Regions from separate parts of the Paenibacillus guangzhouensis genome, predicted to be linked through region 2. Evidence: predicted binding sites of a transcription regulator. Region 2 holds the regulator's gene; each other region holds the start of a gene.
What was found. Region 2 encodes Rex, which represses fermentation and respiration genes when NADH is low (regulators of the CRP and FNR family bind a similar motif). Its sites were predicted from a motif close to TTGTGAAATATTTCACAA; they were not measured.

Region 1 (7,520 bases), 3.4 Mb from region 2:
CGCAGTGATGGCCGGTGTGATAAAGAGATCATTTTTCAAGCGGATCATACGTATTCGACAGGAACGCACCAGACGCAGGTGATCGGCAAGACGAAGATGTGGCTGCGCGCGCTGGAGGAACGCCAGTCCGATTGGCAGCATTGGAGCATTTAAGTCGAGGGCGACTGCAGGGGCTGATTTCATCACCATTTCCTAGTACAATAGAGCTTAGTAGTTATGGAAATCGCGTGAAGGAGTCGGCAGATGAATAGACAAGAAATGGAACGTCAGATGGTAGAGCAATTTGAACGGGATGAGCGCATGATGATTCTCGTCTTTGCACAGTGGTGCATCAATCATGATCTGGACCCGGTTGCATTGTATACGCGGGCATACCCGCAGCAAGCGGATAACGTGGAACTGCGCGAAGCGCTGAAGATTGCGGTGCCGAAGGAAGAAGCGGGACCGATCGGGGAGCATATCGTGCTCGGCATGCTGGCGGCGTACAACAATGATGAGCTCGCGGCTGTCGTGACGGAGGAAATTGCGAAGCTAAAGAAGTAGTTATGATGACGAAAAAAAGAACCTTCGGTTCCTGTCCCCGTAGTAGATGAGGAAGGATCGAAGGTTCTTTTGCATTAATCGCGTCGTTTCATCTTCGCCATGAAGCTTGCTGCACCGATGACGACGACCGCCGCATAAATGATGCCGGCCATGGAGCCGATATAATCGAGCCCAAAGGGGAGTAATAGCGTAAGTATACCGATAATCACATATGCCATGCCAACCGTTTTGGCTAGCTTGTCTTTATTCCCCGTAAACGTCTCTTCACGATATCCCGCGATGAGCACGAGCATTTTCTTCACAGCAATGAAATAACCAAATACGATAAATACCAATCCGAGCAGTCCCATAACGACCATCGAAGAACTCAAGCGATACCACCTCGTGATATTAAGAATCTATATATTATAAGTGCAGCGACTTAAGAATGTCGAGGGGAGACTAACCACGAAAAATCTAGTGATTCTATCAAAGAACTGTTATTATTTAACTATACGAAATACCTATATTGGGTGTAATGGGTATTTTTAACTATGATTTGGAAGGGGAAAAAGAATGCTTCAAGATATTCGTAAAAAAATATCAGCAATACTTGTTTCATCTATGCTATTTGCTTCTTTTATGTCATCCTTTGCGTTTGCGGACAGTGCATCGGAATCAAAAAACGCCTTGAACGACATCGATGGGTCCTATGCTAAGAAGGAGATCATATCACTAGTCAATGCTGGGATTATTGCAGGATATGAAGATGGGACGTTTAAACCTGGAGAAGCCATGACTCGCGCGCAATTAGCAAAGGTTCTAGTGCTGTCATTAGGTATCGAGCAAGACACAAGTTCGGCGAAGGTCTTCCAAGATGTGCCGAGTAGTTCATGGTATGCAGGTTATGTTGGTGCTTTGGTGAAATTAGGGATTACACAAGGGTCTTCGCCTACTAGTTTTTCTCCAAATGCTTCTGTTAGCCGTGAGGAACTTGCGGTGTTGTTTATACGTGCATTGAAGCTAGAGGATACAGCAAAGAAAGCAACGTTTGATTTAAATTTAGTTGATATCAACGAAGTTGCTCTATGGGCCAAACCCCATGTATCGCTTGCTTATCAAATTGGATTAATAAAAGGGATTAGCGATAAAGATGGCGTTCGATTTGCTCCTCAAGCCAAAGCTGATCGCCAGGCACTAGCAAGGCTCGTCTATGAAGTGAAAAACAATCAAGCGAAATATATTGAAAAAGCAAAACTTCAGGATAAAGATACTTCTACTACCAAACCAGCACCGAATAAAGAAAATGATAAAACTACACCGCCTCCAACTAGCAACACAGGATCAGCTGGAAATGGCGGCAGCACTGGCGGATCGGGTGGATCTGGCGGTGGCGGGGGAGGTGGCAATAACGGTGGTCAACCTCCTGTGACAGGTGCTTACATAATTAATCAAGCGGGTACATACACGTTGGGACAATTGAATAGAAACGTTGAGATACTTGCTGGAAAAGTGATTTTGAAAGATACAAAAATAAATGGAAATCTATTGTTGAGTAAAAGTGTTGGAGACGCTCCTGTTGTTCTTGATCATGTTGAAGTGACGGGAACCATTACGGTTAATGGTGGAGGCATTTTAGAAAACGAGATCGTTCTAAAAGACTCAAAAATAAATAAAGTGGTCGTATTTAAAGAAAATGGCTTGATGTCGTTGAGCGCCGAAGGATCTACGAATGTAGATCATTTAACTCTACAATCAGGCGCGAACATTATTGAGTACAGTATCTCAGAAGGTTCAACAGGATATAAAAATATTGTAATTGAACGTAAAGGTACATACATGTTACATGTGAATATAGATGAGATGGATGTGAAAGCTGAAGATAGCATTATTATGTTTGGTGGAGGATCGAAGGTACATCTTCTTCATATTTCTAAAACAGCTACGGGGAACTTGTTCGGTTTTGATCCAAATACAACGGTTGAGAAGTTAGTGGTGAACGGAGATTACACAAGTATCGTTGGGCCAGTAAGCATTCGATATGCTGAAGTTGATGCTGAGCATACTAATTTTAATGGTAATGATCCTGTTGTCATCTTGGATAAATCCGTAACAAATGTTGTCTATAACACGGAGGATGTATTATTAACAACGATCGGGTCCACACATCAAATCGCGTTAGCGGCAAAGTATAAAAACGGAAGTACGAGAGATGTCACCAAACTAGGTGTATGGAATACTGCTGACCCTGGGGTCGCAACCGTTTCTAAAGGGCTGGTTACAGCAAAAAGAGAAGGGCAGACCCTTATAAAAGGGGAATACAGCGGTTATACGGTTACGATTCCTGTAAAAGTAGAAGTGATTGACGGGGTACCGCAATTAAAATCTATTTCTCTAGAGCGCGATACGATTCATTTGAGTTTTAATCAATCCGTTGCAGCTAATGTCTATGACGATCTAGAGGTTATTGGAATTGTGAACGGTGAGCCACAAGAGTTAAAGATACTCAGTCGTTCCAAAGATGAACTGACCTTGGTTTCTCCGTATTCCAATGATAAACTCTACGGAAAAATGCTGCATATCAATGTCAAAGCGAAGAGTGGAAGTCAACTCGCTGCAGGTAGTCAAAGTGTTTCCGTTTTATTATCCGCAATTGCTGGGCGAGTGACTGAAATGGATGGAGCAGCAGTACCGGGATTAGAGATCCGCTTCAGGGATGGGAAGTATGATGATCCTAAAAATGGAGAATTTGTGGCGACTGTCACAACAGATCAAAACGGATACTTTTTCGTCAATTTACCTTCAGGTTTATATGTTGGTGAATATGGGGGAGAGGGAACAGACTTTGTGACTTCCTATGTGGAATGTTATGTACCAGACAATCGCTTTGAAGATAATATTTCAGCTAAAGCGTCAAGACGCTAAATAGGCCAATACCAAAAAACGCCCCCCGCATGAAGCGGAGGGCGTATTTCCTATGTGCCGTTATTGGTAGGTATTCGCTCGTTCCTTACGGCCGAAGAGGCGGCGGATGTAAGGGATGACGAAGTAGTCAAGTCCGATGCGGCCTGCGTTGAAGCCAGCGACGACGATGAAGATTTCAAGGACTAACATTTGAGCGTTGGTGCTCACGGTTCCTGCCATCAGGAAGGCGAAGTTCATGATCATACCCATGAGGACAGCGAATGTTGTGAATGTACCAAGGATGAGTCCAAGTCCGACTAAGAATTCGCCCCAAGGAACGAGGACGTTAAAGAGTTTGACGTTCGGCAGTGCGAAATGCTCTAGGAAGTTCGCGAACCACGTTTGAACAGCGGGATGATCGCCTGTTGCTTTCGCGATTGCGCCTTGCATAAATCCTGCGGCATCGAAACCTCCGCCTGTGATTTTGCCCCAGCCGCCCGTGATCCATTGATAGCCGAGATACACGCGAATGATGGTGAGCAGCCAAGCTGCGACGATGTTGTTTCTTAACCAATGTGTGAACATTGATACCAGCTCCAGTCCGTTTTGTAGTTAATATTGTTTATCTCTATGGCTTTATCATACATCCAGTTTTCTCCTCGACATGTGATTTATATCACATAAATACCCCTAATTTGAAAATTTCGAATTCAAAGTACACACTTTGTTCAAATTTTCACAAGCGCAAATGTCACACTCGTCCAAAAACTTTTTTCCACGGCCATCTGTCGTCTAAAGAACAGACAAATCTTCCATTTTATGCTTAAATAAAAACCATGGACATGCCGTATCCAAAATATTGCCATTTGAAAGGGGTCTTCATGAAGTCGAAATCATTCTATCGTACATTTGGTGTTCTCATTATTCTACTGACGCTGCTGCTAAGCGCTTGCACGAGCAAGTCACCTGAAGCAGAGAACACGCCTGAACCGCAATCCACTGAACAACCAGCACCGGAAGAAGAATCTTCACAAGAGCCGGGTGCATCCTATATCGCGCCACTAACGGGATTACCGATGACCGAGCAAGTTACAGCGAGACCGATCGCTGTGATGATCAATAATATGTCCAAGGCAAGACCACAGTCTGGCCTTACGCATGCGGATATGCTGTATGAAGTGCTGGCGGAAGGCGGCATTACACGGATTGTGGCCATTTTCCAGAGTGAGCAGTTCCAAGAACCGATCGGCCCGATCCGCAGCATTCGTCCCTATTTGATCGATATCGGGGACAGCTACCAGGGGGTGCTGGTGCATGCCGGGGCGAGTACCGATGGGTATGCCATTCTCCAACGTCAGCGCAAGGAGCATCTAGATGAAATATCAAACGCGGGGCCGTTCTTTTTCCGAGATAAATCACGTAAAGCGCCGCATAACCTGTATTCAACCTTAGAGAAACTGCGCGAAGGCGCGGACAAGAAAAAATATAAGACGAATGTGCCGGTGACGACGTATCCTTTTGCCAAGGAAGAGGATATGCCGGTAGGGGACGATGCGACGAAGATTACCGTCAACTTCCTGCTCAAGAATTATAAAGTCTCTTATGATTATGATGCAGCAAGCAAATTGTACACCCGTTCGATCAACGGGCAGCCGCATATCGATCTGAATACGAAGACGGCGATCACCGCGACGAATGTTGTGGTGTTGGGCGCGGATCATCGCACGCTTGACGATGTAGGTCGATTGGATGTGAACTTAATGAAAGGCGGAGAAGCCATCCTCTATCAGCGTGGCAAAGCGATCTCGTGCAGGTGGTCGCGCAGCAAGACAAACGATGTCATTCGATTGTACAAAAACGGACAAGAATTGCCGCTCTATCCAGGCAAGACGATTTTCAATATTGTCCCGAATAATCCAACATTTGCAAGCCATGTCCAAGTGGGGTAATTTGACAAATCCGGCAGGGATTCCTTGTCGGATTTATTTTTGTCGAAGGGACTGGATAATTGTAGGCGAATATCGACAAACTGTAAAAAGAATTTCACGATTTTGCTTTACAATTCCTTTACAAGCCCTATGTCACATGTGATAAGATAACAAAGGTTATATTTCTCATTATTAAGGTAATCTAAGCAATTTGAAGCAGAGGGGACAGCGTATGTTTAAGAAGAACGATGTATTTTTTCAAAATCTGCAAAACATGGCCGATGCCATTGTCCAAGGTGCGGATGTGTTTGCGAAGTATGTAGCTAAGCCAGGAGACACGGCAGCGTTCACCAAAGAGATGAAAGAGCTGGAGTCGAAATGTGACGTATTTACGCATACGATCATTAAAGAGTTGAACAAAACGTTCATTACGCCAATCGAGCGTGAAGATATTATGTCGCTTGCTACTTCGCTGGACGATGTGTTAGACGGGCTTGAGGCTTGTGCATCGCGCTTTGATATGTACCATGTGAAGGAGTACGATGCTTCGATCGACCAATTTGGTAAAGTGCTGCTTGAGAGCGCATTTGAGATTCAAAAAGCGATTCGACTATTATCACAGAAAAAATTGCTCGCGATTCGCGAACATACGATCCTTATTAATGACCTTGAGAACCAAGCAGACGACATTCTGCGTAAAAGTATCAAAGATCTATTCGCAGCGGTGAAAGATCCGATTGAGCTAATTAAGAAAAAAGAAATCTATGAGCGTCTGGAACAAACGACGGATAACTGTGAAGACGTTGCTAATATTCTTGAAACCATTATTATGCGCAACTCCTAAGGTCGCGTGAACGATAGGTGAAATAAAGGAGGACAGAGTTGCGCGGGAACACCTACATAGTGTGTTTCAAAAAGGTACCTTTTTGAAGTACCTCTAGTCGTTCTGTGCAATACATTTCTATGGATCAGACCATGATCGTTTTAGGTATTGTTATCTTTCTAGCTCTAGCATTTGACTTTATTAACGGATTCCACGATACTGCGAATGCCATCGCGACTTCCGTCTCGACACGCGCGCTGAAGCCTCGCCATGCGATTCTGCTCGCAGCGACGATGAACTTCGTCGGCGCCTTGTCCTTTACCGGGGTTGCGAAGACCATCGGAGGAAGTGTGGCCGACCCCTCCAAGCTGGATAATGGGGTAGAGATCGTTATTGCAGCCCTCATCGCGGCGATTATATGGAACCTTGTGACCTGGTGGTTCGGTATTCCTTCGTCCTCATCCCACGCACTCATTGGTGCACTCGCGGGTGCTGTCTTTATAGGAGCAGGTTCGGACAGCTTGAACTATGGCGGATTTACGAAGATCGTCGAAGGACTTATCTTCTCGCCGCTCATTGCTTTTGCGGTTGGTTTTATCGTGATGTGGATCCTGAAGATCATATTCGGTCGGATGAGCCCTCATACCGTCAACAAAGGCTTCCGTACGGGTCAGATTATGACGGCGGCACTTCAGTCTTATACACATGGTACGAATGACGCCCAGAAGGCGATGGGAATTATGACCTTCGCACTCGTCGCGGCAGGTATTCAAGATCATCTAGAAGTTCCGTTCTGGGTTAAAATTTCAGCAGCAACAGCGATGGCGCTCGGTACGTCTGTCGGTGGTTGGAAAATTATCAAGACGATGGGAACGAAAATTTTCAAAATTGAACCGATTAACGGTTTTGCAGCAGACTTGTCCGCCGCATCCGTTATTATGACAGCGACACTAACACATTTGCCGGTAAGTACAACGCATGCGATTACATCCGCGATTCTGGGTGTAGGTTCTGCGAAGCGTTTTTCCGCGGTAAAATGGGGCGTAGCAGGTCGTATCGTCATCTCTTGGATCGTGACGATTCCAATTGCATTCGTGCTTGCAATGGGTGTATTCAAATTAATTGATCTTTTCTATATACATTAAAAGTGGAGAGAAGCTAACCTTCGATGAAGAGGGTTGGCTTTTTTTGTATGCGGCGTTGCGATGACCGGATGCCATATGAGAAGATGATAGAATAGCAAGTCATCGCTGCTAGAGAGAGGAGTTATGGGCTGTTATGCAAATCAAGATAGGCATCATTGGCTTGCAGCAAGTCGTGGATAAGCTGCTCAAAGTAATCAA
Region 2 (7,520 bases):
TAATGCCCCACTTCTCAAGCTGTTTATCCAGACTTAATTCAATCATGCTGTATGCATAATCTAATTTCTCAGACGATTGCTCCACTAATAATACATCAAGTCCGCGAACCGCCAACATTTCAGCGATTCCTTGACCCATGGTTCCCCCGCCAATGACGCCAATTTTCTTAAATTGCATGGTTCAAACCATCCTTTCCGACAACTCTATATATATCATCTCTCAGAACTCCGCCATCTATTTTAACATGTCGAAAAAAATTAGACAAAAAACCAGCGCACATTTTACGCTGGTAATTGTGTATTGTCACAAAATATTCTTCTAAATTGGTCGCCAGAGACTACTTCTTCCGAAATAAGGAATTCCAAACTCGTCTCAAATACCATTTTATGGGATAATAATTCATTTCGCGTCCGTTCGAACAATTCGTTCATAATTCTTTCGTTTTCCTTCATGCGTTCTTCTTGGGTCACAATCTGGACATTGGTAATGCCCAAATTTGTCAATCCGGCATTCATCATCGTCTCCACAATTTGCAGCGACTGCTCAAAATCATTCGACGATCCTGTACTTCTGCCACCGTAGAAAATCTCTTCTGCTGCAGCTCCGCCTAACGCGATCATAATCTGGCTTTCGAGAAACTCTTTGGTGTGCAGATATTGATCCTTCAGCGGGTTATGACGCACATACCCAAGCGCTTGTCCACGCGGACTGACGGTAACTTGCGCGACACTGCCGGGTCTTACAATCTCAGCCATAATCGCATGACCTAATTCATGAATCGCGACACGACGACGTTCTTCATTGGTCGCTTCCCGATCCGTCTTCTCCCCGAGCATGACTTTATCAATTGCCATCGTCAAATGTCGCTGCTCGATCTGTTCGAGCTTCTCTCGCATGGCATAGATCGCTGCTTCATTCATCACACTCTCAAGCTGCGCGCCAGAGAATCCGAAGGACTGAACGGCAATGGTATCCAACTGCACCGAATTATCCATTGGTTTATTTTCCGCATGGATGTTCAGAATGTGTAATCGACCCTTCTTATCCGGCAAATCGACGCGAATGTGGCGATCAAATCGACCCGGACGAAGCAATGCGCTATCGAGCATTTCCTTGCGATTCGTCGCGGCAATCACTAAAATTCGCGGTGTACCGTTCGAATAGATCCCGTCCATTTCGGTTAACAGCTGATTCAGCGTTTGATCATATTCCTTCTGCTGGCCGCCTTCGCGTTTCCCACCGATGACATCGATCTCATCGATGAATATGATCGCATTTTCTTTCTTCTCTTTGACTGCTTGATCTCTTGCTTTCTTGAACAAATCACGAATTCGGCCTGCGCCGACACCTACGTACATCTCAACAAATTCACTACCTGAAGCCGCAACATAAACGGCGTTGGAATAATGCGCTGCGGCTTTGGCCATGAGCGTTTTCCCGGTTCCAGGCGGCCCCGTTAGCAAGATCCCTTTGAGCGGTCTAATCCCAAACTTCTGGATTTCCTCATGTTTGATCAGAAAATCAAGCGCTTCAATCAGTTCCTGCTTCGCACGATCCTGACCACCAATCTGTTCGAACGTCAAATAACTTGGCTTCGATGACCCGCCGACTCGTCTCTGCTGGCCGCCAACGGCCAAACTGCCGCCTCGACTCTTCATCGCGAGATAAATGACACCCATGACAAGGGCAATGCCTACAAAAGGCAGGATGTTCACCCCAATCATTCCGAGAAAAACAAATAACGCAATCACAAAGCCAAAGACGATTTCTCTCCAAGCTTTAAGCATTTGGCCACACCCCCACGGGCTCACCCTTCCTAGGAAGAATGATATATTTGCTCGCTTTGCCGTCGGTGATGGTAATATATACATTTCGATCATCCATCTCTGCAGATGCATGAACTTGTGGCTGATGTAACGACTTGCTCGTCTCTTCTAACACTTGCGGGACCTCTGTATATTGTTTGTTCTCCATGGCTTGCGCAACGCCGAACAGGGCATGCGACCACCAATCATCAAGCAGAGGAGACGAAGGATTGATGACGGTAATGTTCAGTTTCTTCTCGCCAAGCACTTTATTTCCAGACTGATATATATGTTGAACGATTTCTCGCAAATTCGCGCCGGGTTGAACTTGGATGGCAAGCTGAACATCATTACGCGTAATATTCGCTTTCGCCTCGGATACGGTCGATACTTCTTTGGCTACTTTCTCTACAGGACTTTGCACGGCAACATTCTGATAGAAGAACCAACCGCCGAATAGGACGGCCATCGATCCGACCAGTGTTAGAATTAATGGTTTAACACGTATTTTCAATGTAACGCCCTCCTTCATATCGTATATCACAGAGTATATCACAGAGTATACACGATTGAAGAATGTAATGTGTGGAAGACTTACCATCCTATCTAAAGACAAAGAAAGAGCCTGCCGTAATAGGCAAGCTCTTCGCGATCGACTGCATTACTTCGATTTTCTCAAGGTACGCGTCTCATTCGTATTCGCATGTTTAAAGATATTAATCAAGAGGCAAATCGCGCTTAGGATGATCAGGACGCCTCCACCACCGGTGATAGGTCCCCATGGCATATCTTCCTTCGTAAGCAATAACGTGACGAGAGACCCCATCATGATGATGATCCCAAGATTCATTAACCAGAAATGCCACTTGGCTAGTAGACTGCTCTCCGCTCTTGGGAACAATAGATAGATGATGCCGGATACCGCCATAGATAGCCAACCAATGAGATTTACATGCGCATGAACTCCTGTAAGCACATAATCTTTCGCCATTGACATATACAGTCCTAAGCCCATTGATAAGATAAAGTACAGCACCCCAATCTTCAAAAAACGAATGCCCATGGAACGTACCAACCCCTTCCGATCAATATCACATCATCGATCAGGAAAGTATATTGGTGAGATTCCTATTTTAGAATAAGTTTTTGAGGAGGGTAGGTTATCGATTCGGCAGCGTATAGGTTGTCAAATATCCGGCATCGGAGAAGCGATAAAAGTCGTAGTAATAATGGACTTTCTCATCTTCCGTTTTGGAAGCCTTGTAGAACACTTGCCACACATACTGCTGTTCCCATATTCCCGGTACAATCGTAATAATGTCTGCACCAGGCGATCGACTTAATACTTTGGCCTGTATCGCTTCCTTCGTCGATCCTTGCTTCAGCGGTTCCTTATGCACGGATGTTCCCTCTTGATTCACCCATACCACGACATTCTGATCTAGTTCGTCGATGCCATTCACGATGTAATAGACATCTTCCCATACGGATTTCTGCACACCGTTCACTTTCTTAAGCGCCGATTGCTCTTGTGCGGCCCGTGAAGCTCGATCTTCTGCAATCCACTCACCGCTCTGTACATTCCGATAATACAAATGCAGGCCGAGCATAATCAGTACTATGACCGATAAGATAATAACGATCCATCTTCTCTGCATCTCTAACTCCCTTAACGCGCCAGCAATCCATCGAAGCAAGCCTGTGCTTCACGCATAATTTTTTCTTCGTCGAGGGTTAGACATTCCCGATTCTTCACAACCTGCTTCCCATCTACCCATACATGCCAGACATCTTGCGCAGCACCCGAATAGATGACATGTGATATGAGATCTGTATGCGGTTTATAGTGAGGCTGATCGATATTGACTGCGATGAAATCGGCCTTCATTCCTTCACGTAACACACCCGTTACATGTTCTAATCCGATCGATTTCGCTCCATAGACTGTGCCAAGACGAAGAGCTTCTAATGCAGGTACGGCCGTCGGATCACCCGATACTCCTTTATGGATCAATGCAGCGAGACGCATTTCTTCGAACATATCGAGATTGTTGTTGCTCGCTGCGCCATCTGTACCAAGCGATACGGTTACCCCTGCTTTTAACAAATCTGTTACTCTCGCGACCCCACTCGCAAGCTTTAGGTTGCTACCAGGGTTATGCGATACACTTACATTATACCGAGCAAGGGTCTCAATTTCCTCATCATTCAAATGTACGGCATGCGCAACAAGCGTCGGACGCGTAAACACGCCAAGCTTCTCCAAATGCGCTACAGGGCGAAGACCGTATTCGTTCACGTTCTGCTGGACTTCTGCAGCTGTCTCCGACATATGCGTGTGCATAGGCAGGTCGAGATCATGCGCAGCTTGAACGAACTTCTCAATAAAGGCTGGAGGACACGTATAAGGCGCATGCGGCGACATCATGGTCGTAATTCTGCCATCTGCTTTCCCATGCCAATCTTTCGCGAATCGAACAGCCTCTGCAAGCTTCGCCTGTTGAACATCCTCAGGACATAGACCGATCGCACCACGCATCAGAACCGCACGAATGCCGGACTCGTCCGTTACTTTTGCAACTTGATCCATATGATCATACATATCTAGGAATGTCGTCGTACCGCCCTTTAACATTTCAAGGACAGATAACGATGTGCCCCAATAGACATCCGTGGACGTGAATTTCCCTTCCATCGGCCACATTTTCTCTTGAAGCCATACTTGCAGTGCAAGATCATCCCCGTGACCGCGAAGAAGAGACATCGCTGCATGACCATGTGTATTCATTAATCCAGGCAAGAACAAGAGCCCCTTGCCATCCATGACCTCTGCATCCTCAGGGATGACCAAATCCGCCGGAAGCTGCTCACCTACATAACGAATGTGATCTCCTTCGATCACCATAACCCCATGTATAACCGGTTTATCTTCGTTCATCACGGCAAAATAGCCGTTCTTAATGATCCATAGATTCTTCTTCATCTTCGTCCATATCCTTCCCATTATGCAAGTAGTACGCCAAGCTCAATAAATCTGTTGTAAAATCAGCCGTATGCACGCGCACATGCTGAGGTACTTTTAAGATGACCGGCGCGAAATTCAGAATTGCCTCGACCCCTGCATTGACGAATGCATTGGCTACATTTTGTGCTTCGAGCGCTGGAACCGTAATAATACCGATCCGAACATTATGTTCACGAACCGTTGCTTCCAAATCTTCCATCGGCTGTACCACAATATTGTTGATTTTGGTTCCGATTTTTGGTTGATAAGCATCAAAGACAGCTACAATTTTCATATTATCCTTAAGATATGTATTGTAGTTGCTTAATGCTTGCCCGAGATTACCGGCCCCGACAAGAGCGACATTAATCTGCTGATTCAGCTTTAGAATCTGACGGATTTTCTGAATGAGATAGGCAACATCATAGCCGATCCCTTTACGGCCGAACTCACCAAAATACGCTAAATCTTTACGGATTTGAGCTGGATTCAAATCCAGCTTCAATCCAAGATCTTGCGAAGAGACGGTCAGCACTTCACGCTGCTGCAATTCACTTAAATAACGTAAATAAATGGGAAGACGACGTACAACTGCTTCAGATATTTTCATTGTTTTCATGGATGACTCCCCTCTCTTCCTCGTCCGACAGCCATTCTTGCATGCGAGGCACGATCTGATCCAGGCGCATATGTTCCATCTTCGGCCCGGGTAAAGAATATAAGAAATACTTGCCATAATAAGATTCGATGACGCGGGTGTCATAAATAATGACGATGCCTCGGTCTTGCGCGGTGCGCACCAGTCGGCCAAATCCTTGCTTGAACCGGATCACCGCTTGCGGAACCGATAATTTCATAAATGGATTCTTCTTCTCCTTCTGCAGCAGTTCCGCTTTCGCTTCAATGAGCGGATGATTCGGCGGCTGGAACGGAAGCCTCACAATGGCGAGACAGGTTAGTGCATCGCCTGGGATGTCGACTCCTTCCCAGAAGCTGCTCGTACCAAGAAGAACGGAGGCGGATTGATCTTGAAACCGCCGGGTGAGCTTGCTGCGATTCCCGCTGTCGATCCCTTGTCCAATAACTTGGATTTGATGTGGGCTCAGCAGCTCTTTTAATGGGTCATACACTTGCTTCATCATCCGATAAGAAGTGAATAGGACGAGCATTCTGCCTTGTGTGGCGACAGCTGCATCAGACAGCGACTTCACTAAAGTCTGAATGAAGTGGGCGTCCGGATTCGAGCCTTTGAGCATCGGGAAATCCCGTGGGATGACGACTAACGCCTGCTTCCGATACTGGAATGGCGATGGAAGCACCATGCTCTGAAGTCGCCCTTGATCCTGCGCTTCCTGTAGACCTAACTGCTCAATCATATACTGAAACGATTTATCAACAGATAACGTCGCTGACGTGAGCACGATGCTCTTCTTGCTATCGAAGAAGTATTCCTTCAGCTGTGCGCTCACATCCGCTGGAACGGCGAATAATTGCAAGGATTTGCTGCGGAAATGACCGCTCGCTTCCATCCAGAATACAACATTGGGTTCCTTCATTTTCATGAAATAACGAATATCATCGCGAGCACGTGCCAAATCCTTCACGGTACCAGATAGGTCCGTCACAGCCGCTTGAATGCCGTAATCTTCTTGCACATCACGAAGATCTTGGAGCAATCGTTCTGATTTGCGGACAATTTCATTCAAGAGGGCATTCAGCTGGTCTTCCAGCATGGAGGCCGTATCCCAATCATTTGGCATTTTCTCCGTCTGCAGACGATAGACATATTGTCCCTGCTCTTGGTTCGCATCGCTTGTTCGCTGTGGCATCATACTGAACAGGATTTCCGTTAGTTTGTCCCACATCTCCTTCGCATCGACAAGCTGTGAGTATGAATCCTCGATGATCTCACAAGCCATCTGCGCTTTTTCGTCGGGAATGACATGAAGCCGATTCCGAAGCGTTGGCAATTGGCCATTCTTACTATCCTTAAGCAGACGCAGCAGAATATGAACAAGCCCGAAATACTTCACGTGCAGACCGAGATGTTTCCCGGCAACTTCCTCTAGATGATGCGCCTCATCGATAACCAGATGATCATAGGCAGGCAAGAATCGATGATCTACCTTAATATCTGTGAACAATAAGGAGTGGTTCGTAATAATCACGTCAGCAATATTCGCCTCGTGCCTAGCACGATGATAGAAGCATTTGCGGAACCAAGGGCATGCCCGGTTCAGACAGGAATCGGTGTCGCTTGCGACCGTATCCCAGAAGTCAGCGCCTTTATTGCCGAAGTGAAGCTCTTCATTATCCCCATGCTCCGTCTCCGCGAGCCAGACCAGCATCTGTGCTGCTGTAATAATATCTTCCTTAGGCGTGACGAAGTCCTTCGTATTTATTTTATGTTCAAATTTGCGCAAGCACAAATAATGACTGCGCCCCTTTAACACCGATACTTTAAAATCAACCGGCAGTATCGTCTTCAAAAGCGGCACATCCCGCTGTCTGATCTGCTCTTGCAGATTGATTGTATGTGTGCTGACGACGACTTTGTTCTCATTTTTGACACTGTAGTAAATCGATGGAATGAGATATCCTAAGGATTTACCCGTTCCTGTACCCGCTTCCAACAGAAGATGATGGTCATCCTCCAGCGCCGAATTTACTTCATGGAACATAATATTCTGCGCTTCACGCTGTTCGAATT
Region 3 (7,520 bases), 860 kb from region 2:
AGAGAATGATTTAACGCCAATCAAAACAAAAAAACGGCATCTCTGCCGTCGTTTTGTACTAATTTGCTATATATCGTTAGGCCTCGTTGCCATTCATTTTCTTCTTGAACGCGTAAACCGCAATGACGATGATGACAGCCGCGTAACCGAAGACCCACCATAAGTGCGGTAAGATCGATGCATAGTCTCCAGACATGGCCGCTCTGCTTGCCTCTACAGCATGAGCAAAGGGAAGAACATAAGCAATCCCTTTAAACCAGCCGCCAATCAGATTTAGATCAAACCAAATGCCGCTAAGCCATGCGCTAAAATTGGTCAATAGCGCTCCGCAAACGCCCCCGACCTGCTTGTCATTTAATACACTTCCAGCAAGCAATCCGATTGCGATAAATAGAATAGCCGTAGGAATAAGGGAAAGAATAGAGAGTAGAGCATTGAAACTGACCGGTAACCCTAGGAAGATTGCGGCAAGAAAACAGATTACAATTTGGATCATCGCCATAGGCACAAGCGGTAAGGTATATCCCACGATGTAATCAGGGGCTGTAAGCGGAGCCGTGAACAACCGCGTCAGAAATGAACTACTTCTATCCTTGGCGATCAGCATACCGGAAAATAGTGAAACGAAAGAAAGACCAAACATCGCGACGCCCGGAACAAGTTTATGAATGACAAATATATCGGCCGGAATATTTGCTTGTAATGCCGTTAGCAGGAATAAGATGATCAACGGGAAGCCTATGCCAAAGGCTAAGTTCAGAGGATCTCGAACAATCTCTTTCCGATTTCGTGCAGCCAATGCGATGGTTTTCATTGTTCTGCTCCCTCCTTGACAACGAGTGAGACAAAGGCTTCTTCCAGCGTTCTTGCATTGCTCTTTGCCATCAATTCGGCCGCCGATCCAACCGCTTTTAATTTTCCTTCCGCCATAATTCCAATTCGATCGGACAGCGCTTCAGCTTCCTCCATATAATGCGTCGTCAGAATAATGGTTTTTTTGCCCTTTAATTTCTCAATGGCCGTCCAGAGATCACGTCTTGAGAGGACATCCAGTCCCAATGTAGGTTCATCCAGAAACAGGATTTCCGGGTTCGAGATGAGGGCCATGGCAATACTGAGCCGCCTTTGCGTTCCGCCAGATAACGTTTTTGCTTTATCCCCGGCTACATCCATAAGGTTAAACGTCATAAGCATTTCTTCCACTTTTTTCTCTACTGTTTTCTTATTGAACCCGTAAATTCGGGCAATGAATTCAAGATTCTCCCTTACCGATAAATTGCGGGCGACGGCAGTCTCCTGCGGCGAAACATTGATTTTTTCTTTTACTGCATAAGCATTGGATACGATGCTGTCGCCGAGCAGTGCGGCATCGCCGGCAGTAGGCTTGCTCAAGCACGTCAACATTTTGATCGTTGTCGTTTTGCCTGCGCCGTTGACTCCGAGCAGAGTAAAAAGCTCACCTTGTTCGATCGAAAGGTTCAGTGCGTTCAGAACGGTTTTATCTTTGAATTTTTTCGTTAAATTAGTCGTTTGAATTGCAATCACTCGTCTTCCTCCTCGTATCGCTGTGCATGGAATACATCTTGCGCAAACTGTAGAAAGTCCTCGTTTCTGACAATGGCAAGTCCACGAGCCTCATCACCAAGGAGAAGCAGGCTGTCACCGGGCCGAATGTTGAATACTTCCCTGGCTTTTTTGGGAATGACGATCTGCCCCCGTTCTCCCACCTTAACCAATCCAAACATATGCTTTCCTTTGGGCCGGATGCCCACCTTTTCCTCGCTTTCGGCATGATGAACCAGGTCGTCCAACACGACACCATATAAATTGGCCAAAGCAATACAATTATTAATATCCGGAACGGTCTCCCCATTCTCCCATTTCGCGACAGCTTGCCTCGAAACGCCAATCTTCTCAGCAATTTCTTCTTGCGTCAATCTGTTTGCTTTACGCAATTGTTTCAAATTCATACTAATCATGTTTTTCACACCTTTCATCATTAATTATAATGCGGTCTCAGGTTAATTCTACCAATTGGAGATAACATCTCTTGTTCTATTCCGTTTACATTAAAAAACGCAACCCTCTCTAGGTTGCGTTGTGTTTACATATGGTGGAGCCTAAGCACTGGGTTAAGAATGGCCCTCCTATCCATAACCGAACGGATGTTTCTTGTACTCCAAGGGGCTTGAGCCGACTCTATTTTTGAACACACGACTAAAATAATACTGACTCTTATACCCTACCTTCACGGCCAGATCCCCGATCTTGATATTCGGCATGACGTCATCCAGAATCTCCTTCGCCTTCGATATCCGAAGCTCGGTCACATAGTCAAGGAATGAAGCACCGATTTCTTGCTTCATCCGCTTGCTAAGATAGGTTTGGTTGATATGAAATAGCGCTGCTACACGAGCAATAGACAGCTCCGGATCCTGATAATGACTGTCAATATACTCGGTCACTTTTTGGATAAGCACGGTTCCATCCCCTGTAAACCCGGTAATCTCCCGCTCCTTATCCACCCTGCTTTCATGCGAATGCAAAGGATATTTCGCCTGAAGATGCTCATCGATCCGATGAAGCAGCTTGTTCAGATCACTCTTCGGCACAGGTTTCAATACATAATCGAATGCTTGCAGTTGCACGGCTTGACGCGCATATTCAAAGTTATCGTAGCCGCTGATGATGACAACCAGAACCGACGGGCAGCGTTCACGCAATATATTCATCAGATCGAGCCCATTCATATTCGGCATGTTGATGTCGACAAGACATACATGTGGCGGAGCTTCCTCCACCATATGCAATGCTTCGTTTGCACTTTTCGCTTCTCCTGCGACCTCAAAAAGATATGGACTCTCCTCAATATATTGTCGCAAGCCTTTGCGAATGATCGTTTCATCATCGACGATGACAATCTTCCACATCTTCATTCCACTCCCCTTCCAAAGGTATTCGAATGACCATAACGGTCATGCCAGCTTCGCTCTTCACTGCAAGGCCGTATGGCGCTCCGTATGCTAGTCGAATGCGATGGTTTACACTGTATAACCCAAAGCCAGCGGCAGAACGATCGTATCGATCATCAAGAAGGGCTTGATTCATCTGTTCAAGCTTCTCTTCCGGAATCATAACCCCATTATTTTCAACCTGAATGACCAAATCATCGACCTGTTTATAAGCTGTAATCGAAATTTTGCACTTTTGATCCCCAAGTGGCTTAATCCCGTGATAAATCGCATTTTCCACCAACGGCTGCAGCATGAAGCGAACGACTTGGCACTGCGCAAGCTTTTCATCATATCGAAGCTCGTAGTCCAGAATCTCCTCATACCGCACGCCTTGAATATGAAGATAACTCTCGACATGGTACAACTCCTGATCAAGCGGAATATAGGGGCTGCCTGTGCCAAGCCCTAATCTGAAATACGCGCTAAGCGCCTCCACCATCTCCACCACATTGTCTGCTCCATGTTCCGTTGCCATCCACTGGATCGTATCCAATGTGTTGTACAGAAAGTGCGGTTTGATCTGCTCATGAATCAATCTGAGTTCCATCTCCTTTCGATCCTGCTCCACAGCGTACAATTGAACAAGCATGTCATTGAAGCTTCGTCCAAGATCGCCGATCTCATCCGAACGCGTAACAACTGCTCGTATGGTTTGATTGCCGTTCTGCACAGTTTCCATTACCCGGCGAAGCGACTGAATTGGACGAATAATGGAAGAAGCAAGCAGCATCAGCAGGACGATAAGCACACTACCGATAAGCACACCTACCAGCAATGCCGTCCGCTGGGTCTTGATCACCGCTAGCGAGAGACTTGAATTTGGTACTTCGAGTACAAGCTTCCAGCCTTCCACATTTTGAATCGGAGCCTCAAATATACTCATGTTCTTCTTATCTGCTGCATCCCCCGCTCCATCTCCTTCACCCAGCTCTCTACAATCGACGATAAGCTGGCCTGACTGGTCATATAGCATGACATCTTGAGCAATCTCCTTCATCTTCTTGACGGAGACGGCTGCGGCAATATAAGCTACCTCATCATTCACCGATGGATTCACGCGATAGAGAATGACGACGATTTCGGCTGCATTCGCTTGGGATACGATCGGATTGCTCACCACATATTTGGATTCTGAATTCAGCAGTCTTCTATAGTAGGGTCGGTTTAGTATCGAAAAAGGCTTGTCCCTTGAAGACCATGAATTCCCTCGAATGTCCACCACACGTATGGATTCGTACTCTTCTGACTTCTTTGCCTCGAACTTATTGATCTCTTGCAGCAATTCCTCTCGTGTCCACTGATGGTCCGAAGCTAGAGAAGCAAGCATGTCGATCTCACCGATGCGCTGATTAAACCAATAATCGATCTGATCGCTGCGTGCAGTAACCACTTGCTGCGTTAAGTTCTTATTCAAAGGGACAACCGTATGGTTCATCTCCAGATATATCGTTACAAGCAAAGCAACGAACAGCAGCAAGAAGCAGCCTCCTGCGATCAACGTAATTTTTAAGTGAATTGATTTCATTGCAATCCTAGCCTTTCACTGTTCTATTATCGATTTACTACATACCCGAAAAAGACAAAAAAACGCTAATCTGTGCAAATACATAATGCTGTACTAAATCTATAATAGGTCTTGTGCATATTTTCACATGAAACATCATTCATGTCTAGGATATAGATGAAGGATTTGCCTAACAAATCTTTCTCTGCCTAGTGTATGTAACCAATTCATAACAAAATGAAGGAGATATTATGCGAACTCACACGAAAAAGCTGTTATCTATTCTACTCGTCCTCAGTCTTATGTTCACGCTTGCTGCCTGCGGCGGCAAAGATGCAGCACCCGCTGCAGATGCAAACGGAGTTCAAGTCTTTGAAGGCGTTGGGCAAGGTAAACATGGCGATATTAAAGTACAAGTTTCCTTTGCAGATAACAAAATCACTGACATTAAAGTAACAGAGCATAAGGAAAATGAAGTACTTGCAGAACCTGTGTATACGCAGCTCAAGCAAGATGTCATGACAACGAACAGCGCAGAAGTTGATGCCATTAGCGGATCTACGGTTACAAGCAAAGGATATCTCGAAGCAATTCAAGATGCCATTACAAAGTCTGGACTTTCTCTTGTCGCTGGCTCTGCAGTCCGTAGCAGCAAAGACACAGAAGAAGCTGAGCAAACCTATGATGTTGTCGTCATCGGTGCCGGGGGTGCTGGCTTTAGTGCGGCGATCGAAGCGAAGAGCGCTGGAGCTAATGTCGTTCTGCTCGAGAAAATGCCAGCTGTTGGCGGCAACACATTGATCTCCGGTGGTGAGATGAATGCGCCTGACAACTGGGTTCAACGTGCTCTTGGCATTACAGATGACACGGCTGACTTGTTCTATAAGGATACGATGAAAGGCGGAGACAACCTCGGGGATCCGAAGATGGTTCGTATTCTTGCCGACAATGCTCTAACATCTGCCGAATGGCTGCGCGATGCTATCAAGGTAGAGTTCTTACCTGATCATCTATTCCAATTTGGAGGCCATTCCAGAAAACGTGCGTTGATTCCTGTAGGTCATACAGGCGCTGAATTGATTACGAAGTTAAAAACCAAAACAGACGCTGACCAAATCACAATCAAAACGAATATGAAAGCCGAAACCTTGCTGAAGGACGAAAGCGGCAAAGTAACAGGTGTCACTGCAACTTCGGGTGCTGGCGACAAAATCATATTCCATGCGAACAAAGGCGTCATCATCGCTACCGGTGGTTTTGGATCCAATGTAGAGATGCGTAAAAAGTATAACCCTGAAATGGATGAAAAATATATGTCTACCGACACACCAGGATCTACAGGTGACGGTATCGTGATGGCAGAAACGATTGGCGCCAAGCTGACAAACATGAACAGTATTCAAACGTATCCTATCTGTAATCCTGAGACAGGTGTTATTTCCTTGGTTGCAGACTCCCGCTTCGATGGTGCGATCCTGATTAATCAAGAAGGCAAGCGCTTCGTTGAGGAATTAGAACGTCGTGACGTTATTTCTAAAGCAATTCTTGCCCAAACCGGCGGATATACGTATCAATTATGGAATCAAGGCATTGCGGATATCGGTAAAACGATCGAAGTTCATCAAGACGAATACGATCAACTCGTTAAACAAGGCTTACTCTATAAAGCCGATACGATTGAAGAGGCGGCTGATTTCTTCAAAATTGACGTGAACACTTTGAAAGAAACGATTAAGAAAGTAAATGCGTATGCGAAAACAGGTAAAGACCTTGATTTCAAACATCGCGGTGGATTGAAATCTCTTGAACAAGGCCCTTACTATATCGAAAAAGCTGTACCATCCGTTCACCATACCATGGGCGGCTTGGTGATCGACGAGAAGACTCGCGTATTGAATGAAAAAGGCGAAGTCATTCCTGGGCTGTTCGCTGCTGGTGAAGTAACAGGGGTCATTCATGGTGCAAACCGTCTAGGCGGTAATGCCATCTCTGATGTCTTCACATTTGGCCGGATTGCAGGCAAACAAGTTGTAGCAGAGTAATCTTAGTAGGTTAGTCGTAAAAACGTACAATAGTTTGTAGAGTGCAGTTTGACTGGTAGCTTACAAGCTTCCCTCTACGACATAGCCAACCGCCCTGTCAGCAACATTACGAACAGGGCGGTTTATTTATTCGTGTCACGGTTATTCCCTACTGTGAATTATAAGAGGAAACCGCTGAAAATCATAAGGATATTAATCCATGTATGCCAGATCACGACTGGAAAGATACTTTTGGATTTGATCGTAATGCCTCCGAAATATAACCCTCCCAGCGCATAAGCGATGCAAGCACCCCAAGAGAATCCAAGGGAATAATGCTGTAAGCCAAACCCTGCGCTGGTCACAATTACTGCCCACTTATCACCTAATTGTTCTGAGAACCGACTAAGAAGCATTCCTCGCCAGATGATCTCCTCCAACACATTTATGATGGAAAAAGCGATCGCGAATAACCAAATCTCTTGCACGTTATTCCATCCGTTTCGAATAACAAATGGCATAAAAACAAAAGAAATCGCTGCAATTGCGATGAGTAAGAAATTGTTAACTTTTGATTGACGGAAGCCTGACCAAATAAATGGTATACCTATCTTCTCGTTCCAATGCGGTTTCTTCGCATACAGCATGAAGGGTAATTTTTGAATAAACGCTATGATAAACAAGGGAATGATTATACAAATCAGTGACAATCTGTTTAGAAGGATATGCCATTCCTGTGGCTTCAGATCGAGGATCCAACTTGAGTTTAGGAATAGATATAGAGCAAATCCGACACCCAAACCTATCGTTGTCAGTAAGAATGATCGCATTGGCTTGTAAATGAAGAACAATCCGGTACAACCTCCCCACAAACACATCAATAAGTAGTTTTGCGTTTGAAGGGAGGTAATAAGTGCCCCAACTAATAACAGACAAGCTAGATTCCTAAGTAATGTGAAATTCATTTTATCCTCCTTATGG
Region 4 (7,520 bases), 190 kb from region 2:
TGATGACGACGGGCCGGGGGTGCCCATTGCTGAACGCGAATCAGTATTTGAACGGAATTACATTGGGGAAGCGGGGATGACTGGAATTGGGCTTGCGATATGCAAGCATATTGCAGATAAACTACAGACGAAGGTCGAATGTCTGGAATCTCCTCAAGGCGGTGCAAGATTTACATTTGAATATAAGACAAAATAAAGACCACCTACATGTGATGCTAGGCGGTCTTTATTTTTAGATGCGGCAGATGGACAATGGACATTTCTCGCAATGGCAAATTTCTTGCAGCTGCTTAATGTCTTTAATAACGATGAGTCCGCCTTCGTATTCAATGGCATCCTTCTTGCGTAAGTCGCTGAGCATGCGGTTTACGCTCTCACGGGTCGCACCGATCATATTGGATAAGTCCGTATGTGTAACTTTCTTGTTAATTAGAATGTGCTCACCGTGAGGTTCACCATACGAGTTGCTGAGTCGAATCAATGTGGAGCATAATGCACCTGGCTTCCCATAGAGCATTAAGTCACGGAATTTCGTCTGTGTCAGGCGATGATGCTGTCCCATCCATTTCATGAACTCAATGGAGAAGTCGCAGTGCTGACAGAGTAGAAGCTCAAGATCCTTCTGCTCGATAATACCAATCTCAGTCTCTTCCATGACTTCTGCCGTGAAGCTGTGTTTGCCTTGGTTGAATGGGTCTACATTCCCGACTAAGTCCCCAGCTTGGTACATATACATAATTAGCTCTTTGCCCTCATCTGTCGATTTGGTTATTTTAACGCGGCCTTTGCTAATGTAGAACAATTTATCAGTCGGATCGCCCTCCCAGAATAAATGGGATCCCTCCGGAAAAATTCGTTCTTTCATGACGACAGATAACCGATTGAAGTTGGTGTCTGAGAATACGCTAGTGTTGCCTGTTCTTTCTAGATCGGTTGGAGATAGAAGTGTCATATCATTTCCCTCCTCTGGATATTCACTTTTTGTGTTGTTAAAAAATAGGATGTGCATTTCTTCACAAACTTATTTTAACACGTTTTTGATCACATAATAGCGTTAATTTTTATGTAATTTTGAATATTCAGTAAACATTTGTGGAAAAAATCACTGACGATGAAGAAAGGGACAAGGAAAGAAACACTCATGTGAATTGTTTCACAATATGTTCACACTTTGTGAATGATTTCACGTAGATATTCCGGGAACAATACGGTATGATCAAGTTGTAAGGCAAACGTAAGAAAAAAGTAGAAATTTCGAGAACATTATTTTAAAATGGTGGTATCTCGAAGTGCCAAATAATGGGCTAAAATGGAGGATGGAGAAAATGGCAATGAAAACAGAAACATCAAAAGCCGAAAAAACTGTACCTACTGTGCAAGAACATATCAACTCCCTTGTAAAGAACGCAAAATCAGCATTGAATGAATTTATGGGATTCAATCAAGAACAAATCGATAATATCGTTCAGGCGATGGCGCTCGCAGGACTCGACAAGCACATGGCACTCGCGAAAATGGCTGTTGAAGAAACAGGTCGTGGTGTATATGAAGATAAAATTACGAAGAACATTTTTGCGACCGAGTACATCTACCACAGCATTAAATATGATAAAACCGTTGGTGTGATCGAAGACAATTCCTTCGAGAACTTCCAGAAGATCGCTGAACCAGTCGGGATCGTAATGGGGATTACGCCAGTAACGAATCCAACATCGACTACAATGTTCAAAGCACTTATTTCCATCAAGACTCGCAACCCGATTATTTTCGGATTCCATCCATCCGCACAGAAATGTAGTGTGGAGGCGGCACGCATTCTACGCGATGCAGCAATCGCACATGGCGCACCGGAAAATTGCATTCAATGGATTGAGTTCCCTTCGATGGAAGCAACCGATTCCCTGATGCATCATCCTGATGTGGCGCTCATCTTAGCGACAGGCGGATCCGGTATGGTCAAAGCGGCATACAGCTGCGGTAAACCAGCTCTTGGCGTTGGACCGGGTAACGTGCCGGCATTCATTGAGAAGACAGCGAACATTGAACAAGCGGTAACGGATCTTATTCTATCCAAAACATTTGACAACGGCATGATCTGTGCTTCCGAACAAGCGGTGATCATTGAAGAGCCGATCTACAATAAAGTTAAAAAAGCGATGACAGATAACGGGTGCTACTTCTTAACAAAAGAAGAAACTGCGAAATTGACTGGCAGCGCGATGAAAGGCGATACTTGCGCGGTGAACCCAGTGATCGTAGGTCAACCAGCAACGAAAATCGCTGAAATGGCAGGCATTAAAGTTCCGGAAGGTACGAAAATGCTCGTCGCTGAACTGGAAGGCGTTGGTCCGCAATACCCATTGTCAGCTGAGAAATTAAGTCCCGTTCTTGCTTGCTACAAAGTGAAAGATGCTCAAGCAGGTATCGATCGTGCAGCAGAAGTGGTTGCCTTTGGCGGTATGGGTCACTCGTCGGCGATTCATTCGAACGACCAAGATGTTATCGCTCGCTTCGCGGATCGTCTGCAGACAGGCCGGATTATCGTGAACTCCCCTTCGACGCACGGTGCGATCGGAGATATTTATAATACCAACTTGCCTTCACTCACGCTAGGTTGCGGATCGTATGGACGTAACTCGACATCCTCGAACGTTACGGCAGTCAATCTCATCAACGTGAAAAGGGTGGCGCATCGTACTGTGAATATGCAATGGTTCAAAGTTCCAAATAAAATTTATTTCGAAAAAGGAAGTACGCAATACTTGGAAAAAATGCCGGATATCAGCCGCGTCTTAATCGTAACTGACCCAATGATGGTGAAGCTCGGTTATGTTGACAAAGTGGAACATTACTTGCGTAAACGTCAAACGCCGGTTGCGATCGAAATCTTCTCGGATGTGGAACCAGATCCATCGACAACAACGGTTGAACGTGGTACGAAGCTCATGAACAGCTTCCAACCGGATTGCATTATCGCGCTCGGCGGTGGTTCACCGATGGATGCCGCGAAAGGCATGTGGTTATTCTACGAATATCCAGACACCGATTTCAACGATTTGAAGCAGAAGTTCATGGATATCCGTAAACGGATTTACAAATACCCTCGTCTGGGCAAAAAAGCGAAATTCGTTGCAATTCCTACGACATCCGGTACGGGTTCGGAGGTAACATCGTTCGCGGTTATTACGGATAAAGATAAAGGCAATACGAAGTACCCACTTGCTGATTATGAGCTAACGCCAGACGTAGCGATCGTCGATCCGGAATTCGTATACTCCTTGCCGCGCGTAGCTGTTGCGGATACAGGCATGGACGTATTAACGCACGCGATCGAAGCTTATGTATCGGTTATGGCGAACGATTATACGGATGGTCTTGCAATCAAAGCGATCCAGCTTGTCTTCCAATATCTAGAGAAGTCTGCGAATGAAGCATGCCCAATTGCGCGTGAGAAAATGCATAATGCATCCACGATTGCAGGGATGGCCTTCGCGAATGCCTTCTTAGGCATCAACCACAGCTTGGCGCATAAATGGGGCGGCCAATATCACACAGCACACGGACGTACCAATGCGATCTTGATGCCGCACGTCATTCGTTACAATGCGAAGAAACCGACGAAGTTCTCTTCGTTCCCGAAATATAATCATTTCGTGGCTGACGAGCGCTACGCTGAAATTGCGCGTATCCTAGGATTGCCAGCGAAGACGACCGAAGAGGGCGTCAACAGCTTGGTTAACGCGATTCGTGATATGAACAAAAAATTAGGTATTCCGGAGTCGTTCCAAGCGCTTGGCTTTGATCCGAAGGACTTCGAATCCCGCGTAGATTACTTGGCAGATCGTGCATTTGAGGATCAATGTACAACGGCTAACCCGAAATTGCCGCTCGTCACCGAACTTGCCGACGTTTATCGCAACGCCTTCTACGGTAAATTTGAATAAACTTTAACGATTTCGACAGATGTAGGAATTGGATGCGTAGAGGTGTGATGGATGTCACACCTCTATTGCAATAAATGAGCTAGAATAAGGATGTAACGAGATAGTGAAAAAAGTTACAAAGTATGACCAGCTGCTCTGAAGAGTGGCGAAAATAGAAATAACGGAGGGATTTCGATGTCGGTGATCGAAAGAGAAGTTATGGACAAACAGAATGGATGGCGTGGATTTAAAGACGGTAAATGGAGCAGAGAGGTAAACGTAAATAACTTTATCGGATTGAACATTACGCCTTACCTTGGTGACGAAGCTTTCTTGGCAGGCCCTACAGAGAATACAACGGCCCTTTGGAAGATCGTATCCGAACTAACGAAAAAAGAAATCACGAATGGCGGCGTCCTGGATGTGGATGTGAATCATCCATCAACAATCGTATCCCATGGCCCTGGTTATTTAGATAAAGATAAAGAGCAAATCGTTGGTCTTCAGACGGATGAGCCTTTCAAACGTTCGATTCAACCATTTGGCGGTATCAAAATGATGATCGATGCTTGTAAAGCATACGGCTTCGAATTGCCGCAAGAGATCATTCACATGTTCACAGATATTCGTAAGACACATAACCAAGGTGTATTCGATGCTTATACATCCGAGATGAGAGCAGCGCGTAAAGCGGGTATCATTACAGGTCTTCCAGATGCTTATGGTCGTGGCCGTATTATCGGTGACTACCGCCGCGTAGCATTATACGGTGTAGACTTCTTGATTAAGCAAAAACAACAAGATCTCAAGAATCTGGAGCTTGATTCCATGACACCGGAAGTTATCCGTGATCGTGAAGAAATCTCCGAACAAATTCGCGCATTAGGCGAGCTGAAGAAAATGGGTGAAATGCATGGATTCGATATCTCGAAGCCTGCATCCAATGCGAAAGAAGCGTTCCAATGGCTGTACTTCGGATACCTTGCAGCAATTAAAGAACAAAATGGTGCAGCGATGTCCTTAGGACGCACGTCATCCTTCCTCGACATTTATGTTGAGCGCGATCTTCAAGAAGGCACATTGACTGAAGAACAAGCACAAGAACTTGTTGACCATTTCGTTATGAAATTGCGTATCGTTAAATTCTTGCGTACACCAGACTACAATGAATTGTTCAGTGGTGACCCAACGTGGGTAACAGAATCCATCGGTGGTATGGGCGTCAATGGCGAGACACGCGTAACGCGCAACAGCTTCCGTTTCTTGCATACCTTGTACAACCTAGGTCCTGCACCAGAACCGAACTTAACGGTACTATGGTCGACTAAATTGCCTGAAGGCTTCAAAAAATATTGTGCAAAAGCGTCGATTGAGACAAGTTCCATCCAGTATGAAAATGACGATCTGATGCGTCCATACTTCGGCGACGACTACGGTATCGCATGCTGCGTATCCGCGATGCGTATCGGTAAACAAATGCAATTTTTCGGCGCTCGTGCCAACCTTGCCAAAGCATTGCTCTATGCGATCAATGGCGGTGTAGACGAGAAATCTGGCGCACAAGTTTCCCCAGAATTCCCGCGCATCACTTCAGACGTATTGGATTACAATGAAGTTATGAAACGTTATCACAATGTGATGGAATGGCTTGCGAAGCTGTATGTGAACACACTCAATGTCATCCACTTTATGCATGATAAATACTCTTACGAGCGTATTGAGATGGCGCTTCATGATAAAGACATTCTTCGCACAATGGCTTGCGGTATCGCAGGATTGTCGGTTGTTGCCGATTCCCTCAGTGCGATTAAATACGCGAAAGTTCGTCCAATCCGCAACGAAAACGGCATTGCTGTTGACTTTGAAGTGGAAGGCGAATTCCCGAACTACGGTAACAACGATGATCGTGTTGACGCCATCGCAGTCGAGCTTGTCGAGACATTCATGGGCATGATTCGTAAGCACCAAACATATCGTAATTCCTTGCCAACACAATCCGTTCTTACAATCACTTCGAACGTTGTATACGGTAAGAAAACAGGTACAACACCTGACGGACGTAAAGCTGGCGAGCCATTTGCTCCAGGTGCGAACCCAATGCACGGACGTGATAAAAAGGGTGCTCTTGCTTCCCTAAGTTCCGTAGCGAAACTGCCGTATGAGCATAGCTTAGATGGTATTTCCAACACGTTCTCGATCGTGCCGAAAGCACTGGGTAAAGATGAAGAAACACGCAAAACGAACTTGACTTCGATGATGGACGGCTACTTCGGCAGCGGCGCGCATCACTTGAACGTGAACGTATTTGCTCGTGAGCAACTGTTAGATGCGATGGAACATCCAGAGAACTATCCGCAGCTTACGATTCGTGTATCGGGCTACGCAGTTAACTTCATCAAGCTCACAAAAGAACAACAAATGGACGTTATCAACCGTACGTTCCATGGTTCCATGTAATATATATACGTTATAGCTACACAGAGCATTGCAGAGAGGATGCGTGAAGCGAGTGGAGGGACGTATTCATTCACTAGAAACTTTTGGCACCGTTGATGGACCAGGAATTCGTTTCGTGTTATTCATGCAGGGCTGTGCGATGAAGTGTCAGTATTGCCATAATCCCGATACGTGGGACACATCTGAAGGCAAGCATGTTACGATTCATGATATCATCAAAGAAATTGAGCCATATATTCCGTATTACAAAAACTCTGGAGGCGGTCTAACCGTCTCCGGGGGTGAACCAACCTTGCAAGCCGATTTCGTTGCGGAATTGTTCCGGGAAGTGAAGAAACGCTGGGATCTGCATACGACGCTGGATTCCAATGGATTCAACGATCCGGAATCCGAACGGATGACGCATTTGATGGAAGTGACCGATCTCGTGCTGCTCGATATTAAGCATATCAACCCAGAGAAGCACTTGAAGCTGACTTCGCAGTCCGTGGAGCATACGCTCAAGACGGCGCGTTGGTTATCGGATCATGGGAAAAAAGTCTGGATCCGTCATGTATACGTTCCAGGTATTCATGACGATGAGGATGACTTATTGAACCTCGGTCGATTCATCGGCACCTTGAAGAATGTCGAGAAATTCGAGATCTTGCCTTATCATCAGATGGGGATCTATAAGTGGGAGCAGCTTGGCCGGGAGTACCCGCTTCAAGGCGTTCCTTCTCCTACCGAAGATGAAGTGAAACAGGCTTACCGCTTGATTGAGCAAGGGATTCAAGAAGGCAAAATGATTCAAATATAAAGTTATGAATAAAGAACTGTCAATTTCGGAATCTAGAAATTGACAGTTCTTTTGTTGTAATTTTATCTAATGTAATTTGGATTGTAGATGATTTTATCCCTCGATCATCGAAATGACGTCCTTACATAATAAGCAGTAAGTCCTATAATAAAGGTGTAGCAAACAAATAAAAGTTATTGGGAGGGTCTTCTAAAATGAAGAAAAGTCTATTGATGTTCCTGACACTCGTGTTCGTTGCTTCGATCGCGCTTACAGGTTGCGGTTCGAAAACAGCAGAAGAGAAGCCAGCGACAACGGATAACAACACATCGACGACAACTGAAACGAAACCGGAAGAAGCA

Region 1: the regulator Rex is predicted to act here: its motif matches at 4,091-4,108, upstream of GCU39_RS28445 (DoxX family membrane protein).
Region 3: the regulator Rex is predicted to act here: its motif matches at 4,651-4,668, upstream of GCU39_RS16915 (flavocytochrome c).
Region 4: the regulator Rex is predicted to act here: its motif matches at 4,046-4,063, upstream of pflB (formate C-acetyltransferase).

Annotation. Positions count from the first base shown of each region.
Region 1 is NZ_CP045293.1:6,328,030-6,335,549, forward strand. It holds gene GCU39_RS28425 (alpha/beta hydrolase) at 1-153, shown strand, start outside; gene GCU39_RS28430 (hypothetical protein) at 244-543, shown strand; gene GCU39_RS28435 (DUF3784 domain-containing protein) at 618-914, opposite strand; gene GCU39_RS28440 (S-layer homology domain-containing protein) at 1,099-3,447, shown strand; gene GCU39_RS28445 (DoxX family membrane protein) at 3,508-4,011, opposite strand; gene GCU39_RS28450 (DUF3048 domain-containing protein) at 4,269-5,375, shown strand; gene GCU39_RS28455 (DUF47 domain-containing protein) at 5,587-6,198, shown strand; gene GCU39_RS28460 (inorganic phosphate transporter) at 6,318-7,322, shown strand; gene GCU39_RS28465 (hypothetical protein) at 7,456-7,520, shown strand, end outside.
Region 2 is NZ_CP045293.1:2,917,720-2,925,239, forward strand. It holds gene GCU39_RS13025 (3-hydroxyacyl-CoA dehydrogenase family protein) at 1-178, opposite strand, end outside; gene GCU39_RS13030 (AAA family ATPase) at 283-1,788, opposite strand; gene GCU39_RS13035 (hypothetical protein) at 1,781-2,320, opposite strand; gene GCU39_RS13040 (cbb3-type cytochrome c oxidase subunit I) at 2,468-2,869, opposite strand; gene GCU39_RS13045 (cell wall elongation regulator TseB-like domain-containing protein) at 2,967-3,464, opposite strand; gene GCU39_RS13050 (amidohydrolase) at 3,476-4,789, opposite strand; gene GCU39_RS13055 (redox-sensing transcriptional repressor Rex) at 4,764-5,429, opposite strand; gene dinG (ATP-dependent DNA helicase DinG) at 5,407-7,520, opposite strand, start outside.
Region 3 is NZ_CP045293.1:3,777,024-3,784,543, forward strand. It holds gene GCU39_RS16890 (ABC transporter permease) at 77-814, opposite strand; gene GCU39_RS16895 (ABC transporter ATP-binding protein) at 811-1,542, opposite strand; gene GCU39_RS16900 (helix-turn-helix domain-containing protein) at 1,542-1,979, opposite strand; gene GCU39_RS16905 (response regulator transcription factor) at 2,148-2,936, opposite strand; gene GCU39_RS16910 (cache domain-containing sensor histidine kinase) at 2,905-4,539, opposite strand; gene GCU39_RS16915 (flavocytochrome c) at 4,770-6,560, shown strand; gene GCU39_RS16920 (CPBP family intramembrane glutamic endopeptidase) at 6,719-7,504, opposite strand.
Region 4 is NZ_CP045293.1:3,103,532-3,111,051, reverse strand. It holds gene GCU39_RS14035 (sensor histidine kinase) at 1-196, shown strand, start outside; gene GCU39_RS14030 (Crp/Fnr family transcriptional regulator) at 233-952, opposite strand; gene adhE (bifunctional acetaldehyde-CoA/alcohol dehydrogenase) at 1,326-3,944, shown strand; gene pflB (formate C-acetyltransferase) at 4,119-6,380, shown strand; gene pflA (pyruvate formate-lyase-activating protein) at 6,433-7,179, shown strand; gene GCU39_RS14010 (extracellular solute-binding protein) at 7,374-7,520, shown strand, end outside.